2 linked regions of the Asticcacaulis excentricus CB 48 genome follow. The protein of the gene in region 1 interacts with the protein of each later gene in a pairwise test. Links are inferred from orthologs where the notes say so. Each region holds a gene or a part of one and is shown in the gene's direction. Other genes may lie near its edges.

The links.
Region 2: the proteins of ASTEX_RS03240 (region 1) and ASTEX_RS00560 interact in binary tests that used the Escherichia coli proteins (3 or more experiments, as listed by UniProt). The link is inferred for Asticcacaulis excentricus CB 48 from one-to-one orthologs.

The regions. Positions count from the first base shown.
Region 1 is NC_014816.1:693,431-702,828, reverse strand. Bases 3,757-7,017 are described here. They hold ASTEX_RS03240 (sensor histidine kinase), read left to right. Parts: upstream 3,757-4,156; coding sequence 4,157-6,817; downstream 6,818-7,017. Other genes in these bases: ASTEX_RS03235 (response regulator), read left to right, coding at 6,814-7,017; kdpC (potassium-transporting ATPase subunit KdpC), read left to right, coding at 3,757-4,160. Also shown: potassium-transporting ATPase subunit KdpA, read left to right, coding at 1-1,387; potassium-transporting ATPase subunit KdpB, read left to right, coding at 1,392-3,458; more of kdpC, read left to right, coding at 3,600-3,756; more of ASTEX_RS03235, read left to right, coding at 7,018-7,491; ASTEX_RS03230 (carboxymuconolactone decarboxylase family protein), read right to left, coding at 7,565-7,918; ASTEX_RS03225 (YgaP family membrane protein), read right to left, coding at 7,915-8,118; ASTEX_RS03220 (NAD(P)/FAD-dependent oxidoreductase), read right to left, coding at 8,130-9,398. UniProt on the Escherichia coli protein: Member of the two-component regulatory system KdpD/KdpE involved in the regulation of the kdp operon. KdpD may function as a membrane-associated protein kinase that phosphorylates KdpE in response to environmental signals.
Region 2 is NC_014816.1:124,990-134,117, reverse strand. Bases 3,713-6,703 are described here. They hold ASTEX_RS00560 (PTS sugar transporter subunit IIA), read left to right. Parts: upstream 3,713-4,966; coding sequence 4,967-5,440; downstream 5,441-6,703. Other genes in these bases: scpC (succinyl-CoA:acetate CoA-transferase ScpC), read right to left, coding at 5,728-6,703; ASTEX_RS21035 (CPBP family glutamic-type intramembrane protease), read right to left, coding at 5,442-5,720; hpf (ribosome hibernation-promoting factor, HPF/YfiA family), read left to right, coding at 4,077-4,700; rpoN (RNA polymerase factor sigma-54), read left to right, coding at 3,713-3,842. Outside these bases: ASTEX_RS00590 (ribonuclease D), read left to right, coding at 1-217; LPS export ABC transporter periplasmic protein LptC, read left to right, coding at 249-905; lipopolysaccharide transport periplasmic protein LptA, read left to right, coding at 929-1,459; lptB (LPS export ABC transporter ATP-binding protein), read left to right, coding at 1,461-2,252; more of rpoN, read left to right, coding at 2,340-3,712; more of scpC, read right to left, coding at 6,704-7,263; ASTEX_RS00550 (Hsp20 family protein), read right to left, coding at 7,360-7,785; ASTEX_RS00545 (hypothetical protein), read left to right, coding at 7,889-8,356; ASTEX_RS00540 (CatB-related O-acetyltransferase), read left to right, coding at 8,400-9,050; 30S ribosomal protein S12 methylthiotransferase RimO, read right to left, coding at 9,047-9,128. UniProt on the Escherichia coli protein: Seems to have a role in regulating nitrogen assimilation.

The DNA.
Region 1 (9,398 bases):
CCTGGCGTTCAATACAGCGGTCAGCTTCGTCACCAATACCAACTGGCAGTCCTATGCCGGCGAAACGACCTTGAGCTATTTCAGCCAGATGGTCGGCCTGACCGTTCAAAACTTCGTGTCAGCCGCTGTCGGCATCGCCGTTCTGGCCGCGGTCATTCGGGGCCTGACGGGTCAGACGACGGACAAGCTCGGTAACTTCTGGGTCGATTTGGTCCGCATCCAGCTCTACATCCTTCTGCCTCTGGCACTGATCGTGGCTATCGCGCTCAGCAGTCAGGGCGTCATCCAGACCTTCGCCAGCTATGTCACCGCCCACACACTCGAAGGCGCAAGCCAAACCATTGCGATGGGTCCCGTTGCGTCACAGGAAGCCATCAAGATGCTGGGCACCAACGGGGGCGGCTTTTTCAACACCAATTCCGCGCACCCGTTTGAAAACCCGACGCCCCTGTCGAACCTGATTGAGATGCTGTCGATCCTGCTCATCCCGGCGGCCTTGTGCTTCACCTTTGGCAAAATGATCGGCGACCGCAGACAGGGCATCGCGATCTTCGTGGCCATGACCCTCATTTTTGTGCCACTGACCGCCACCTGCATCGGGTTGGAACAGGCTGGCAATCCGCATCTAGTGGCAGCCGGGGCCCAAGCCGGTGGCAATATGGAAGGTAAAGACACGCGCTTCGGCATCGCCAATTCGGCCATATGGGCGACGGCGACCACAGCCGCCTCGAACGGCTCAGTCAATGCCATGCATGACAGCTTCACGCCTTTGGGCGGGCTGATCCCGATGATCCTGATGCAGTTCGGTGAGGTCATTTATGGCGGCGCCGGCTCCGGGCTTTACGGTATGCTGGTCTTTGTCATACTGACGGTCTTCATCGCGGGCCTGATGGTCGGGCGCACGCCGGAGTATCTCGGCAAGAAGATCGGCGCGTTTGAAATCAAGATGGCGTCTATAGCAGTGCTCCTGCCCTGTGCCCTCGTTCTGATCTGCACGGCGGTGGCGGTGCTCACGCCATGGGGGCAGGCCGGTATCTACAACCCGGGGGCGCAGGGCTTCTCGGAGGTGCTTTACGCCTTCACCTCAGCGGCCAATAACAACGGATCCGCGTTTGCCGGTCTGAGCGCCAACAGCCCTTTTTATAACTCACTGCTTGGCCTGTGCATGTTGTTTGGCCGCTTCTTCGTGCTTCTGCCGGTACTGGCCATTGCAGGGTCACTCGCCGCCAAGCGTACCGTTCCCACCTCTGCCGGAACCCTTGCGACCCATACGCCGCTGTTCGTGGTCTTCCTGATGGGAGTCATCATCATCGTCGGCGTCCTGACCTATGCCCCGGCGCTGGCGCTCGGCCCGGTCATCGAACACCTGAACCTGATCAAGGGCTAATCCCATGTCCGCAACTCTGCAAACCCACAAAACCGACTTCAGGCTGGCCGTGCTTCAGGCCATCCAGCGGCTCGATCCGCGCTATCAGGCGCGCAACCCGGTGATGTTCCTTGTCTGGGTCGGGTCTATTATCACCACCCTCATCCTAGGCGTCATGCTGGTCGTTCCCGGCACGGTCATCGGTGGCGGTCAGCCTGTCTGGTTCGTCGGCCTGATCGCCTTCTGGCTGTGGTTCACGGTTCTGTTCGCCAACTTCGCTGAGTCCCTCGCCGAAGGACGTGGCAAGGCGCAGGCCGACAGTCTGAAGATGGCGCGCCGCGATGTCGAAGCCCGCAAGCTCGACAAGTTGGGCAAGCTGACCACGGTCGCCGCCAGCACCCTGCGCAAGGGGGATACGGTCCGCGTCGAGGCCGGGGACATCGTCCCCGCCGACGGGCAGGTCATCGAAGGCATTGCCAGCGTCGATGAAAGCGCCATCACCGGCGAGTCCGCCCCGGTCATCCGTGAATCCGGCGGCGACCGCGACGCGGTGACCGGAGGCACGCGCGTCCTCAGCGACTGGGTCCTCGTGCGTGTCACCGCTGATCCGGGCGAGAGCTTTCTCGACAAGATGATCGGGCTGGTGGAGTCCGCCAAACGGCAAAAGACCCCCAATGAAATCGCCTTGTCCATCCTGCTGGCGGCCCTGACTCTGGTCTTCCTGATGGCCTGCGCGACGCTTTTGCCGTTCTCGCTGTTCAGCGTGGAAAAAGCCGGATCGGGCACGGTCATCTCCATCGCCGTCCTCATCGCCCTGCTCGTCTGCCTGATACCGACGACCATAGGCGGGCTTTTGTCGGCTATAGGTATTTCGGGTATGCAGCGCCTGATCCGGGCCAATGTTATCGCCACCTCAGGCCGGGCCGTTGAAGCCGCGGGCGATGTCAATGTGCTGCTGCTGGACAAGACCGGCACCATCACCTTCGGCAACCGCCAGGCGGTTGAGTTCTTGCCCGCCCCGAATGTCAGCCTCCAGCAACTCGCCGAAGCCGCCGAACTGTCGTCGCTGGCCGACGAGACGCCTGAAGGCCGCTCGATCGTTGCCCTGGCGCGCGGGCAATACGGCTTGCCGGAACGCTCAGCCGCCGACCTCAAGGCCGAGTTCATCCCGTTTTCGGCCGAACAGCGCGTGTCGGGCATTATCATCAACGAGCGCCATATTCTGAAAGGGGCGGGCGATGCCATTGCGGGCCTGATCAACCTGAAGGGCGGGCTGGTCCCGGCCGAGATCACCACTGTCGTCGAGGACATTGCCAAAAAGGGTGGCACACCTCTGATGGTGGCCGAAGGGCCGAAGGTTCTGGGCGTGGTTTATCTTAAGGACATCGTGAAACCGGACATCAAGGTGCGCCTGGCCGAACTGCGCAAGATGGGCATCAAGAGCGTGATGATTACCGGGGACAACCCGCTGACGGCGGCGGCGATTGCCTCAGAGGCCGGTGTCGATGACTTTGTGGCCGAAGCTACGCCGGAGACGAAGCTCAGATATATCCGAAAGATGCAGGAAGGCGGCGAGATGGTCGCCATGGTCGGCGACGGCACCAATGACGCTCCGGCACTGGCGCAATCGGACGTGGCTGTGGCCATGAACTCTGGCACGCAGGCCGCCAAGGAGGCCGGGAACATGGTCGATCTCGACTCTGACCCGACCAAGCTGATCGAGATTGTAGAGATCGGCAAGCAACTGCTGATGACGCGCGGGGCGCTGACGACGTTCAGCATCTCGAACGACCTGGCAAAATATTTTGCCATCATTCCGGCGGCCTTTGCGACGACCTATCCGGCACTGGGGGTGCTGAATGTCATGGGCCTGTCGTCACCGCAAAGCGCCATCCTGTCGGCGGTCATCTTCAATGCGCTGATCATCATTGCCCTGATCCCGCTGGCGCTGAAGGGGGTGAAGTACCGGGCCGAGTCCGCATCGCACATGCTGACCCGCCACGCGCTGATCTACGGACTGGGCGGGATTGTGGCCCCGTTTATCGGCATCAAGCTGATCGATATGGGACTGAGCGTCGTCGGTCTGGTTTAACCCGACCTCCCAACATTCGGATCGTCTGCCCCCTCTCCTGACATCAGGGTAGAAACACAAAGCTCTCCCCCTGATTTCAGGGGGAGGTGGCCCGCAGGGGTCGGAGGGGTTAACCCCACACAACGGACAACACTCGTGACACTGATCAAACACATCCAACCCGCCCTCGTCTCTCTGGCCGTCTTTACCGTCCTGTTTGGCGGCGTGTATCCACTGGCGACCACGGCCATCGTCCAGACCGCTTTTCCCGACAAGGCGCAGGGCTCGCTGATCCGCGACGGTCAGACCGTCATCGGTTCGCGCCTGATCGGGCAAAACTTCACCCAGCCTCAGTATCTGTGGGGTCGCCTCTCCGCCACGGGGCCGGCTCCCTACAACGCCGCCGCCTCCTCAGGCTCCAACTATGGCGTGAATAATCCGGCCCTGATCGAAGCGGCTAAGGCCCGCCGCCACGCGCTGAACCTGCCCGGCCCGGTGCCCGTCGATCTGCTCACGGCGTCGGGCTCCGGCCTCGATCCCCACATTAGCCCGGCTGCGGCGGCGGTTCAGGTGCCGCGTATCGCCGCCGCCCGCCACATCCCGGAACAGCGGGTGAGTGACGCCATCGCCGCGGCGACACAAACGCCCGATTTCGGAGTCCTCGGCGAAGCCCGCGTCAATGTGCTAGAGGTGAATCTGCGACTCGACGGAAGGCTGAAGTGAAGGCAGAAACCCGACCCGACCCTGACAAACTGCTCGCCCTCTTCAGCCATGACACGGGCGGCTTGTCGCGTGGGAGGCTGAAGATTTTCTTCGGTGCCTCCGCCGGGGTGGGCAAGACGTTCGCCATGCTCAGCGAAGCGCGACGGCTGCTCGCCGAGGGCCGAAACGTCATTATCGGCGTGGCGGAACACCACAATCGCCCCGAAACCCTGGCCCTGTTCGACGGCCTGCCCGTCCTACCGCAAAAAACGATCGACCATCGGGGTGTCAGCGTGCGGGAGTTCGATCTCGACGCGGCCCTGCAACTGAAACCCGATCTGATCCTAGTCGATGAGTACGCCCACACCAATGCGCCCGGCTCACGCCACCCCAAGCGCTGGCAGGACATTGAGGAGTTGCTGGAAAACGGCATCGACGTTTTCACCACGCTCAATGTCCAGCATCTCGAAAGCCTCAATGACGTGGTGGCGCGCCTGACCGGCGTCTGGGTCAAGGAGACGGTGCCAGATGTGGCGTTTGACGAAGCCGATGAAATCGCGCTGATCGACATTCCGCCCGAAGACCTGTTGCAGCGCCTTTCGGAGGGCAAGGTCTATGTCGCCGAAGGCGCGCCGCAGCGGGCCGCCGACAACTTCTTCAAAAAAGGCAATCTCGGCCGTCTGCGGGAACTGGCGCTGCGTCGGGCCGCCGAGCGGGTGGACGCGGATAATGATGCCTTCAGCGCCGCCATGGGGCAATCCGAAGCGGCCACGGGCGACAAGATTCTGGTGCTGGTGGGGCCGGATGCCCTGTCGGAGCGCCTGATCCGTCATACCAAGCGCATGGCCGACCGCTCACGCGCACCGTGGTCTGCCCTCTACCTGCAAACGGACCGGCACGAAACCCTGTCTGACAAGGCCCGCCTGAGGGTCGAGCACCATCTGCGGTTAGCCGAAAAGCTGGGCGGGCGCGTCGTGCGTCTGATCGCCGGCGGTGCCGCAGCGACCATCCTTGGCTACGCGCGCCATAATGGCTTTACGCGTCTGGTGCTGGGCCACAGCCGGCCCGTATGGTGGCGCTTTGGCCTGCCCTCCCTGTCGCAGAAACTGATGGCACAAGGAGCTGGACTGGAGATTACCACGCTGACGGCGGATCAGATCGAGGTGGGGTCCCGCGACCCTATCGGGCACACTCTTTTGGCCACGCCCCCCCGCACCTACCTGATGGCGGGTGTGGCCGTCGGGGTCTCGACCCTTTTGGGCCTACCCTTCCGTGAGATGATTGACCCGGACAGTCTGGTGATGCTGTACCTGACCGGCGTGGTCATCGTGGCGGCGCGCTACGGCATCGGGCCATCAGTTCTGGCGTCGGTCCTGTCGGTCGCGGCCTTCAACTGGTTCTTTATCAAGCCCTATTACAGCTTCACCTTTGATAACATCAGCTATGTTCTGACCTTCGCGGTCATGCTGGCAACATCATTAATCGTAGGCTCACTGACGGCCCGCCTGTCGCTGCATGTCCGGCTGGCGCGGCGGGGCGAGGCCGAAAGCCGCTTACTTTATGATCTCTCCCGCGCCCTTTCGGCAGCGCGAGGCCTCGAAGATATAGGCGACGCGGTCCAGCGAGGTCTGACGGCAGCCTTTGATGTCGAGGTCGCCTTGTGGAACAACGGCGCTCAGATCACCGGCGTCCCTGAAATCGACCCCCGCGAGTTGGGGGCGATGCAGTGGGTGGCCCAGAACCGTCAGATCGCCGGACGGCATACCGACACCCTTCCGTCCGCCCGCGCCCTTTACGTGCCTCTGCCCAGCGAACCGGGTGTCTTGGGGCTGACGCCGCGCGACCGCGACCGTCAGTTCACCGGAGCCGAGTGGCTGGTTTTTGAAACCGTCGCCAGCCTGATCGCCAGCGCTTTGCAGCGCGCCCGCCAAAGTCTGGAAGCCGAAAGCGCCCGTGTCGAAACCGAGAATGAAAAGCTGCGCAACGTCCTTTTAGCCTCCGTCTCGCACGATCTTAAAACGCCGTTGACCGTGATGAATGGCGCGGTCGCGTCACTGCTGAAGATGCGCAAAAAGCTGCCGCGTGAAGCGGTTGATGAGCTGACCTCCCTGTGGGGGCATCTGACCGGCCTGCAAAAATTTGTGGCCAACCTGCTGCGGATGGCAGCCATCACATCGGGCCAGCTCAAGCTCAATTTTGGGCCCTACCTCATTCAGGAAATCGCCGGGGCGGCCTTGCAGCGCATTGATCCGCAAAAGGGAGACCGTCAGCTTCGCACGCTCACGGCCGGCCAGATACCCATGGTCAATATCGACGGGGCACTAATCGAACAGGTGCTGATCAACCTGCTGGAAAACGCTATCGCCCATACGTCGGATGACGGCATCATCACCCTCAGTTTTGAGGGCGACGCGGATCGTGTGCGCGTCAGGGTCAGTGACAATGGGCCAGGTCTGCCCGCCGGTGAAGAAGCCCAGATTTTCGAAAAGTTTCATCGGGCGGGCGGGCTATCTTCTGATCGGTTAAGCACAGATCGCTCAGGTCAAAGCAACGGTCTGGGTTTGGCGATCTGTAAAGGCATAATCGAAGCGCACGGCGGCCTGATCTATGCCAAGACCAACCCCACTGGCGGTGCCAGCTTTATCTTTACCCTGCCAGCCTATACACACCCGGTATGACCAAGGTTCTGATCATTGAAGACGAAGGTGACATCCGCCGACATCTGCGCGCCATCTTGTCCGCGCAGGGTCATGACGTCCTTGAAGCCGGCAATGCGAAAGATGGCCTTAAAGCGCTGACGCTCAATGGTCCCGATCTGCTCATTCTTGACCTCGGCCTGCCGGATCAGGACGGGCAGGACGTCATCTTGTCCCTGCGCGAATGGTCGCAAATCCCCATCATCGTGTTGTCGGCGCGAGAGCAGGAGGCGGACAAGATCAGGGCCCTTGAAAACGGTGCCGACGATTACCTGACCAAGCCGTTTGCCCCCGGGGAATTGCTGGCCCGTATCAAGGTGGCGCTGCGCCACGCCCAAAAGCAGAGCGATGTGCCGCAGATCTTTGAGCGTAACGGGCTTAAGGTGGACACCGCCGCCCGGCGCGTATGGCTTGAGGGGGAAAGCGTCCACCTGACGCCCATCGAATACAGGCTGCTCTCGGTCTTTATTGCCCACCCGGGCAAGGTCCTCACCCACGCGCAGCTTCTCAAGGCAGTGTGGAACCGCCACACCTCGGATCAGACCCATTATTTGCGCATTCACACCCAGCACCTGCGCGAAAAGCTGAAAGATGATCCTCTAAAGCCCCGCTTTATCCTGACCGAACCAGGCATTGGCTATCGCTTTCAGGATTAGGGCGTGACGACAGTTCGTGTCTGCGGTTTGCCTGCGCTTATCGACAACAGCCCAGCGCTCCGAGGGCTTTGGCCTATCCGCCGACTTGTCCCGAATACTGCTCAAACGCCATGAGGGCGTCAGCCGCATACATCAGCGAAGGCCCGCCACCCATGTAGATGGCCATGCCAAGCACCTCTTCGACCTCCTGTTTCGTCGCCCCCAGCCGCACCAGGGCTTCGGTATGATAGCCTATGCAGCCGTCACAGCGCGTGGCGACGCCAATGGCCAGAGCAATGAATTCCTTCATCTTCTTGTCCAGTGCGCCGTCAGCCGTGGCCGCCTTGGCCAACGCCGAAAACCCGGCCATGGTTTCCGGAATGTCTTTGCGCAAAGTCTTGATATTGGCCGACAGACGCGCGGTGATTTCGGGATAGGACTTGCTCATTTGAAGCACACCCCCGGCTTGGCGCCCAGCGCCTTGAACACCATCGCCGCCGGACAGAAGCCCGTGAAACTGGCCTGTATCATATTGGCCCCGGCAAAGACGGTCAGCCACACCCAATTCGGGTGAACGAAATGCGCCAGCGCGACAGACGCGAGCACGACGGTTCCGGCAAAGGCCAGAACGAGACGATCCAGAGACATATGATTTCTCCTTAAGGTTTGATCTTATGGGCGCCGATCAAATCGAGCGCGAGCTTTTCATAGAAGGGTTCAGACTGGCCGGACTTCACCTTGCCGATGAAGTATTTTTCGAATCCGACTTTGGCGAGGTGCACCCATTTGCCGGATGCCGACCAGTTAATGTTGCGCGGTGGAATCTGCGGCTGAGCGAAGAAGGCCACGCCCCCATCACCAAAATCGGCCAGACAGATGGCGTTCCACGTCGCTTCGTGCGTCGGTGCCTTGCCCGCCAGTATCAGTTTGAAATTGTGCGCGATGGCCGTGACCATGGACTCGATCATGAAGCCGGTCTTGGGCACGCCCACAGGCACCGGGGTCTTACCCGTCGGCGCGATAGCGACGCAGACGCCTAGTGCGAAGATATTGGGATAGGTTGGATTGCGCTGATGCTTGTCCACGAGAATAAACCCGCGCGGGTTGGTCAGGCCTTCGTGCCCACGCACGGCCTCAACGCCCCGGAAGGCCGGCAACATCATCGAAAAACCGAACGGCAACTGATGATGCCCCTTTGTCGAGCCGTCTTCATTGACTTCTTCGACGTACATCAGACCGGCCTCGACCTTTTCGACCCGGGCATTGGTGATCCATTTGATGTGGCGCTGACGCAGTTCACTTTCCAGCAACCCCTTGGTGTCCCCCACGCCATCCAGCCCCAGATGCCCGACATAAGGCTCGGAGGTTACAAAGGTCATTGGCACCTTGTCGCGCACCTTGCGTTTGCGCAGTTCCGTATCGAGGATGAGGGCAAATTCATAGGCCGGACCAAAGCACGAGGCTCCCTGCACCGCTCCCACCACGATGGGCTTCGGGTCCTTGGCAAAGGCCTCAAACACATCTGACGCCGCTAAAGCATGATCGACATGGCAAACCGATTGGGTGAAATGCTCCGGACCAAAGCCTTCGATTTCGTCAAAGGCCAGTTCAGGTCCTGTCGCAATGACCAGATAGTCGTAGATCAACTCCATATCCGTCGAGAGGGTGATCTTGTTGTCTTTGGGATGGATGGCCTTCGCCCCGCAGGTAAAGAACTCGATTCCTTTGCGCTGAAAGATCTTGGTCAGATTGACTTCAATAGCTTCACGGGTGCGCCATTTGACGGCGACCCATGGGTTTGACGGCACAAAATGGAAAGTGTCACCCTTATTGACGACGGTGACATCGGCCTTATTGCCGACGGCTTCCTTGATCTCAAAGGCAGCAATCGTACCGCCTAATCCCGCGCCAAGAACCACGATACGCGG
Region 2 (9,128 bases), 570 kb from region 1 along the record:
GGACTGGGGGGCTCAGACCCTGACGCCGGAACAACTGGCCTATGCCGCGTCGGATGTGCTGCATCTACATACCTTGCGTGAAAAACTCGATACCATGCTGGCCCGCGAAGGCCGCACCGAACTGGCGCAGGGGTGTTTCGATTTTTTACCGCACCGCGTCAAACTGGATTTGGCAGGTTGGGAAGATACGGATATATTCGCCCACTCATGGAGCTGAAAACGCTTCGCAGACGAGGATTTCTGCCGTCATGCCGGCCATTGAAACCGCGACGCACGACCTTGCTGATGCCCGCCAGCGCCTGACTACTCAAGCGCTGGCTTGGAAAAAGCGTTCGCGCAAGATCTCTCGTCTGCGCATTATCTTCCCAGGCCTGATCATCGGACTGATCGTCGTTATGATCGTGTGGATCATTGTGCAGAGCGTCATCAATTCGATGAACGTTTACTCGGCAACGGGTGAAGACATCCGCATGACCAATCCGTTTTACACCGATCGCAGCCGCAATGGTGAGCGCTATGAGATGCGGGGCCTGGAGGCTGTGCGTAAGGGTCGTAACGCGTCGGTGGTTAGCCTGACGGCACCGCGTCTGGAAATCCGATCGGAGAACAGTCGCCCGTCGGCTCTGGAAGGCGCAGCCGGGATTTATGACGACACCAAACGTCGGTTCACGGTGAACAAGGATGTGACGCTGAGTTCCGGAAATGGATTATCGCTGCGCACACACGCCGCTGAAGTTGATCTCCAGAATGCCGTAATCACAGGTGATAAGCCGGTTGAGGGTCGTTGGCAGACCGGTACGGTAAATGCGCAGGCGTTTCGTGTGGAGCAGAACGGGCGCAAGGTTGCGTTCTACGGTAAGCCGGGCAAGCAGGTCACCGGCACGCTTTCCGGCGGCGAAGACTGAATTTTTGAAGGATTTATCCGGCTATGACGATCAGAACAAAAGTATGGGTGATGGGGGTCGCTTTGTGCCTCACGGCACCGGTAGCTTGGGCGCAGTTTGTGCCGACCAAGGAAAGCCCCATCGGCTACGCCGCGGATACATTCGAAGCCGACGAAGGCAACCACACAGCCACCTTTACCGGCAGCGTTGAATTCCTCCAGGAGACGTCGCGTCTGCGGGCGGATAAGGTGACCGTCACCTATGGGCAGAACCAGGCAACCGGTAAGTGGGACGTCTTGTCCACGGCCGAAGCCACGGGTAATGTCTATTACGTCGTTGACGACCAGGTGATGACCGGTAGCCGCGCGGTCTATACCAAGAGTACAGACACTTTAGTCATGACGGGCAACGTGGTCCTTAAGCAGGGACAGAACGTCATGGAAGGCAGCCGTCTTGTCTATAATGTCGGCGCCAAAAAATCGAGCATGGACGGGGTGCCTACGTCAGGCAGCAAGAGCCGCGTGCGCGGTGTCTTCTACCCGGATCAGGGTTCGACCCAAAAGAAGCCCCAGTGACATGACCACAGCCCCTTTACTCGATGTGCGCAACGCCGCGGATGTGCGAAGCGCCGAGATACCCGATGCAACCAACGGGCTACGCGTCGAAGGCATAGGCAAGTCATACAAGGAGCGCGCGGTGGTTAAAACCGTGTCGCTGTCCCTGCGGCGCGGAGAGGCCGTGGGTCTGCTTGGCCCCAACGGTGCTGGTAAGACGACGTGTTTCTATATGATCACGGGCCTCGTGCAGCCTGACTATGGCACTATCAGTCTTGATGGACACGATATCACCTCCCAACCCATGTACCAGCGCGCACGCATGGGCCTTGGTTATCTGCCGCAGGAATCTTCTATCTTCCGTGGGCTGTCTGTTGAACAGAACCTTGAGTCCGTGCTGGAACTGCGCCTGACCAATCGTTCGCAGATTGACGCCGAAGTCACGCGTCTGCTCGAAGAACTGCACATCGCCCATATTCGCAAATCGCCGGCGACCGCTCTGTCAGGGGGCGAACGTCGACGTGTCGAGATCGCCCGCGCCCTGGCCGGAAATCCGTCCTTTATCCTGCTGGATGAGCCCTTTGCGGGTATCGACCCGCTCGCGATTTCGGATATCCGGGATGTGGTGGGTTATCTCAAACACCGTGGTATCGGCATCCTGATCACCGACCACAATGTGCGCGAAACGCTCGACATTATCGACCGCGCGTCGATCATCCACTCCGGTGAAGTGCTATTCGAAGGGACGCCGGACGAGATTCGTCATAACCCGGAAGTACGCCGCGTCTATCTGGGCGAAAATTTCGACGGCTAACCCACTCTTAGAGGCTGTCCACGGGTTATTTCGGCCTGAGAAGAGGGGTTAACCTTATTTAAGGTCTTCACGTCTAAGCTCCGGCTTATGTCATTAGGGCAAAGGCTGGAAATTAGACAAGGGCAGGGGCTGGTCATCACGCCCCAGTTGCAGCAAGCGATCAAGCTTCTGCAATTGTCCAACCTTGAACTCGAGGCTGTGGTCGAGGCCGAGCTGGAGCGTAACCCGCTACTGCTGCGCGAAGATAACGAACCCGATAGCCCTGACACCGAGTCAGACCTGCCTCGCGACGAACGGGGTGAGCTGGAACTTTCTGACCGCGATACGCAGCAGGCCAATTCTGATCTCGACGCCTCTGAAGGCGATGTGTATGGCGACGATGAGCCGACGGTGCGCGAACCTGTGGCGTCTTCCGACATAGGCGACGGGCCTATGATTGACTGGACCCGTGCCGGTAAGGGCGGCGGGTTCGATGGTGACGGCGATACGCTCGACCGAGCCATGAGCCGCGAGAAGACGCTGGCTGAACACCTGATGGATCAGGCCCTGATCGCGGGCTTTAGCGCACCTGAAATGGCAGTGGCGCAAATCCTGATCGATGCTGTAGACGAGGGCGGTTACCTTCGCGCGGATCTGACGGAAATCGCTGAACGCCTCGGCTGCGCTATGGATCTGATCGAAAAGGTTCTGACTGTCTGTCAGGGCTTTGAACCGACGGGCGTCATGGCGCGCTCGGTGCCGGAATGCCTGAAACTGCAACTGATCGAACGCAATCGCTTCGACCCGGCCATGGCGGCGCTGATCGACAATCTGGAGCTTCTCGCGCGCCGTGACTTGAGTGCGCTTCGCGGAGCCTGTGGCGTCGACGACGAAGACCTGGCTGAGATGATCCGTGAACTGAAGGCTCTGACACCGCGTCCGGGCGCCGCCTTCGGGGCGGAACCCCAGGCGGGTGTGGTACCGGATGTGTTCGTGCGTCAAGATCCTTCGGGCGGCTGGCGCGTCGATCTTAACAGCGACACTCTGCCGCGTGTCCTGGTCGATCAAACCTACCACGCCAAGGTCGTGACCTCCGCGCGCTCGGATCAGGAAAAGACCTATCTCAGCGAATGCCTGTCCCAGGCCAACTGGCTGATCAAGAGCCTTGACCAGCGTGCTCGCACTATCCTCAAGGTGTCGGCGGAAATCGTGCGTCAGCAGGACGGCTTCTTCGTCTATGGTATCGAACATCTGCGTCCGTTGAACCTGAAGACGGTGGCGGAGGCTGTGGGGATGCACGAATCCACCATTTCTCGCGTCACAACCAATAAGTATATCTCGACGCCGCGCGGCGTTTTCGAACTGAAATTCTTTTTCACCTCGGCCATTGCCGCGGCCGATGGCTCTGAGGCCCATTCGGCGGAGTCGGTGCGTCACAAGATCAAGCACCTGATTGAGGGTGAAAAGTCCTCTGGCGAAGTGCTGTCTGACGACCGCATTGTCGAAATTCTCAAAGAGGCCGGCGTCGATATTGCCCGCCGCACCGTGGCCAAGTACCGCGAAGCCCTGCGCATACCGTCTTCGGTCGAGCGCAAGCGGATGATCCGTTAAGTCCGGTTCTACTGCGCAATCGTTGGCGCAGGTTGTGGGTAATTAACCGTTAAAATTCAAGGCGAAGGCTGCGATTTACGGTCGCAGTCCCTACACAATTTCTTGATTTTTCATCTGAACCCAGAAGCGTACAGTCGAAGACGGACCCACGGTCCGTAAACACGGCTGGGGCTCAAGGTCGCCCGCCCTCCAGTGTGGCGACGTCTTTGCAGATTAAAGGAGCGAGTTATCGCCATGCAAATACAGGTTACCGGGAAAAAAGTTGAATTGGGTGCTGCGCTTCAGGAGCGCATTGAAACCGAACTCAATGCGGGGATTACCAAATACTTCGATCGCGGCGGCGCGTCTGCCGAAGTGACGATTTCAAAGCAGGGCCATCAGTTCAAGGCCGACTGCTGGGTGCGCCTTGCCTCCGGTCAAACTCTTGTCGCCCATGCCTTTGGCGGCGACGCCCACGCGGCCTTTGATGGTACACTTGACCACATGGAAAAGCGTATCCGCCGCTATAAGCGCCGTCTGAAGGATCATTATCCGACCAATACGCCGACCAAGCACGAAATGGCCCCGCTGACTGTCATTCAGGGCAGCGACCTGATCGACGATGAGCCTGAGCTGGACGACGGTATGGACCACGACAGCCCGCCCCAACCGATGATCATTGCCGAAACCGAAGCCGCCATTCGCACGCTGAGTGTCTCGCAGGCGGTGGCCGAACTGGAGCTTTCGAACTACCCGGTCATCATGTTCCGCAATGCGGGCCATGGGGGTCTGTCGGTGCTTTACCGTCGCCCCGATGGTAATATCGGCTGGATCGACCCGGAACGTACTAAGCCGAAACTCAACGGAAAGGCGCATTAAGGCGCATTCCGAAACGGCGCACGCCCTTTTAGGATAAAGGTCGCGTCAAAGCGGAAGGGTTAGAGTAGGCTCTCGCTCGATTAGATCGAGAGCCTGTCCTAAAGCGGTGTGTCGCCACTAAAATTTCATAAACAGGTCAAAGAGCCGAAGTTGACTTGAGTGGGCGCTGTCTGTAAGGGCTGGCGCGGTCGCGTACCGCTGTTTGAGCGGCGGATGGCCGCGCATGACCCTATCGGTCCTGTGCCCGCAAACCTGATGGATATGGTATGTTCCTCACTGAAGTGCTTGACCGGAACAGCGTCGCCGGACCGGTAAGCGCCAATTCCAAGCGCAATGCCTTGCAGATTGTCGCCGACGTGGCGGAGCGGACGCTTGGGACCTATGGCCTCGAGGCCGATTCCATCCTTCAGGGCCTGCTGGAGCGCGAAAAACTCAGCTCGACCGGCGTGGGTCAGGGCGTGGCCGTGCCCCATGCGGCCTTGCCAGGTCTGACCCGTATGCACGGCGTCTTTATCCGTCTGGAAACACCGGTCAGCTATGAGGCCATCGACGATGTGCCCGTCGATCTGATTTTCGCCCTGTTTGCGCCCCAGGAGGCAGGTTCTGAACACCTGCGGGCTTTGGCCAAGGTGTCGCGCATCCTGCGTCAGAAGGAACTGCGCGAGCAACTGCGTCAGGTCGATACGGCGGATGCGCTTTATGCTCTGCTCAACCGCACCGAAGCCAGCCACGCGGCCTGATCTAAATCAACGGCGAGATAGAATTGCCGAAGTTGTGAAACAACGCCGGCAAGAGAAGGTTGCGTGCCCTCAAACGAATCCACGCAGCAAGAAACGAAGGGATCTTCGTTAAAGCCATCATGATGGCATCAAAAGAGTAATGGCCGTGCGAAGGGTCAAAGGTGTGCGTGAATCCGAACAGGACGCAGGACAAAAACGCGCCCCAGCCCCTGCCCGGATCGCGACGTCGTGTTGGCCGAGATACATTTAGCCAGGATAGGGCCGAAATAGAGGGGCGCAACAAGCACTTAGGGTTTCATCTGACCGGTGCGGGTGTAGCGTTCGTGCCAGCTAAAGGCCTCAGACAACAGGTGCGGGGTCTGCCCGCCGCGCTCGCGGCAGGCTCGCTCGAAATAGTCGCTCAAGAGGTCGCGGTAATCGGCATGGGCGCAGTGGGCGATGACCTGACGCGCCCGTTCGCGCGGGGCCAGACCGCGCAGGTCGGCAAGTCCATTATCTGTTATCAGTATATCGACATCGTGTTCCGTATGGTCGACATGGCTGGCCATCGGCACGACGGCGGAGATGGCGCCACTCTTGGCCTGCGACTTAGCGACAAAGATCGACAGATAGGCATTGCGGGCAAAGTCGCCGGAACCGCCGATGCCGTTCATCATGTGTGTACCGCCCACATGTGTCGAGTTAACATTGCCGTAGAGGTCGAATTCCAAAGCCGTGTTGATGGCGATTATACCAAGTCTACGGATGACTTCCGGGTGGTTGGAAATTTCTTGGGGTCGCAGGATGATGCGGTCGCGATAGGCCTCGATGTTATTGAACACGCGCTCCGCCCAAGGCGCGCTGAGCGTCACCGAGCAGCCGGAAGCATAGAGCAGCTTGCCGGAATCGATCAGCTCAAAGGTTGAGTCCTGCAAGACTTCGGAATACATACGCAAATTCTGAAAGTCCGACCGGTTCAGCTCGCTTAAGACCGCATTGGCGATAACGCCGATGCCGGCCTGAATGGGGTTAAGCGACGGCGGCAAACGGCCCTTCTTGACTTCGTTTTGCAGAAAATCGACCAGATGCGCACTGATGGCGGTGGTCGCCGGATCGGGCGTCGCAACGCGCGCCGGGCTGTCGGCCTCACGGGTGATGACAATTGCGGCGATCTTTGCCGGGTCGATGGGGATATATGGCGTGCCGACGCGGCTGTCACAGGTTACGACCGGTACGGGCGTGCGCGACGGGCGTTTGGCCGGTATGTAGATGTCGTGCATGCCTTCCATGGCTGCCGAATAGGTGAGGTTCAGTTCGATGATCACCTTGGGGGCCAATATGGCGAAGGAGGCACTGTTGCCAACCGAGGTGGACGGCACTATGCCGCCATCTTCTGTAATGGCCACAGCCTCGATCACTGCCATATCGACAGGGCCGACCTGTCGCGAACGAAGGGCCTCGACGGTCTCGGACAGGTGCTGATCAATGAACATCACTTCGCCGCGATTGATGGCGGCGCGCAGGGTGTCATCCACTTGAAACGGCATTCGCCGCGCGAGCAGCCCGGCCTCATAGAGGAGTTTATCGGTATTGTGCCCCAGAGAGGCCCCGGTAATGACCGTCAGCTTCATAGGGTGTCTTTTGGCGCGCTCGGCTAAGGCCAAAGGCACGGCCTTGGCATCACCGGCACGGGTGAAACCGCTCAGACCAATGGTCATGCCGTCGTGGATCAAGCTGGCGGCCTGATCCGGTGTGGCGATGCGTGTCAGCAGGTCTGGGCAACGAATACGCGCAAGGATTTCGCTATCCAGCGCGAGGGCTGGGCTGGCAGTCGGGCTGGTCATCAACGCACACTCCGGGTTGTGCGGGAGTAATGACTCCGTGGCTCTAACCCGTGCAAGGCGTTTTTCGCTGGTGCGACTATATGCGCATAGGTGAAATTATCTTGCTTTAATGGGAATGATGCGCACGTCCTCGGGCGCTTGGGGTCGTTTGAGGTCGATATGCAACAAGCCGTATTCCATTACCGCGCCTTCGACCTCGAATCCTTCGCCGACGACGAAGCTTCGCGTAAAGCCGCGCTGGGCGATGCCGCGATGGATAAATTCACGCGGATTGGTCTCTGTGGGCTCCTTGCCCGGTTCCTTAAACGCCTGAAGCGTCAGTTGCGGCCCCTGCAGGCTCAGACGCAGCGTGTCGGGGGTAAAGCCTGCCACGGCTACGGTCAGGCGCAGGTGATTGACCGAAAGCGCTTCGACATTATAGGGCGGATAGTTGTCAGAGGCGCGGCTCACGCGTTCAATCAGGCTGCGGGTCTCATCAAACCCCAGCAAGAACGGGCTGTCGAACACTATAAACCGGGACATCGCTTTCTCCGTGCCTCCGATATGCGTGCTTGTTCGCGCCCCTGCAAGTACCGACCGTAAAATGCGGGTGGAATGCGGCGTCACTTCGGGATATGGCATGTGCATGACTTCTGAAGACACGCCTGAAACCTCGGTGATAGAGGTGCGCTGGAGCGCTACCCTGCTCAACACCTATACCATCGCCCTGATGCTGATAGCGCCCTTCTGGGCGGCGCTGATGGTGACGCAGGGCAAGGAGATAGGTCTGGTCCTGCTGGGCCTTTTGTTGTTTGGGATGATCAGTCTGAGTGTGCTGAATAAGCCCTTGTTCAGTTACGACCCCGAACGCCGCGAGTTTTCCGCGCCTGACGGCAAGGTTTTACGGCTCGATCAGATCGAAAGCATCGAAATGGACGCCCACGACCTTTACTTCATCCCGAAGTCTCATAGCCAGGACGGCTGGCACCTGTCGCAACGCTGCTGGGTGCTGGCACCGCGTCGCACGCTGAAGGCGCTGGCGTCACAGCAGGGCTGGCCGCTTAAGGACATAGCGCATCCGATTTCGCGGTTTGGTTTCTGGCTGGTGCCCTGACGCTGGAGACGGTTTTCGGGCATAGCTCTCAAAGAGGTGTTCCATGGCTCGTTTCATCGGTTTGGACGCGACGAAGCGCAACCCCATCACCTTGCCCGATGGTCAGTCGGTAACCAACACCGTACATCTCAACGTGGCTGTGTCTCACCCGCAATTCAGCGCCGGGGATTACAGCTATTTCAGCCATTTTCAGATGCCTGACGATCCGCTGAGCGTGCTGGCGCCCTATCTGTTTCCATTTTCCAAAGAACGACTGACCATCGGGAAATTCTGTCAGTTCGCCCACGGCACCACCTTCATTACTTCGTCAGCCAATCATCCGATGAGCGGCTTTTCGACCTATCCCTTCCGCGTCTTCAATCCTGAACGCATGGCTGACTATGGTGAGCTGCCGGCAAGAGACACCACTGTCGGTAACGACGTCTGGATAGGTTATGGGGCGATCATTATGCCTGGCGTGACCATCGGCGACGGTGCCATCATCGCCACGGGTGCTGTGGTGAGCTCAGACGTACCGCCCTACACGATCGCCGCTGGGAATCCAGCAAAAACAGTGCGCAAGCGTTTCAGCGAAGAGGTGATCGGCGACCTTCTGGCCATCCGGTGGTGGGACTGGCCTGTCGAGGTAATCGAAGCACATCTGCCAGCAATTGAGGGTGCAGACATAGATGCGCTTAGGGCCGTTCGGGTTTAAATTCGCGAAATCAGGCGGTGCGTGCGGCCTGCTGGACGCGCGGTCGGCACGCGGTTGAGCTTGATCAGCCCCTCCGGC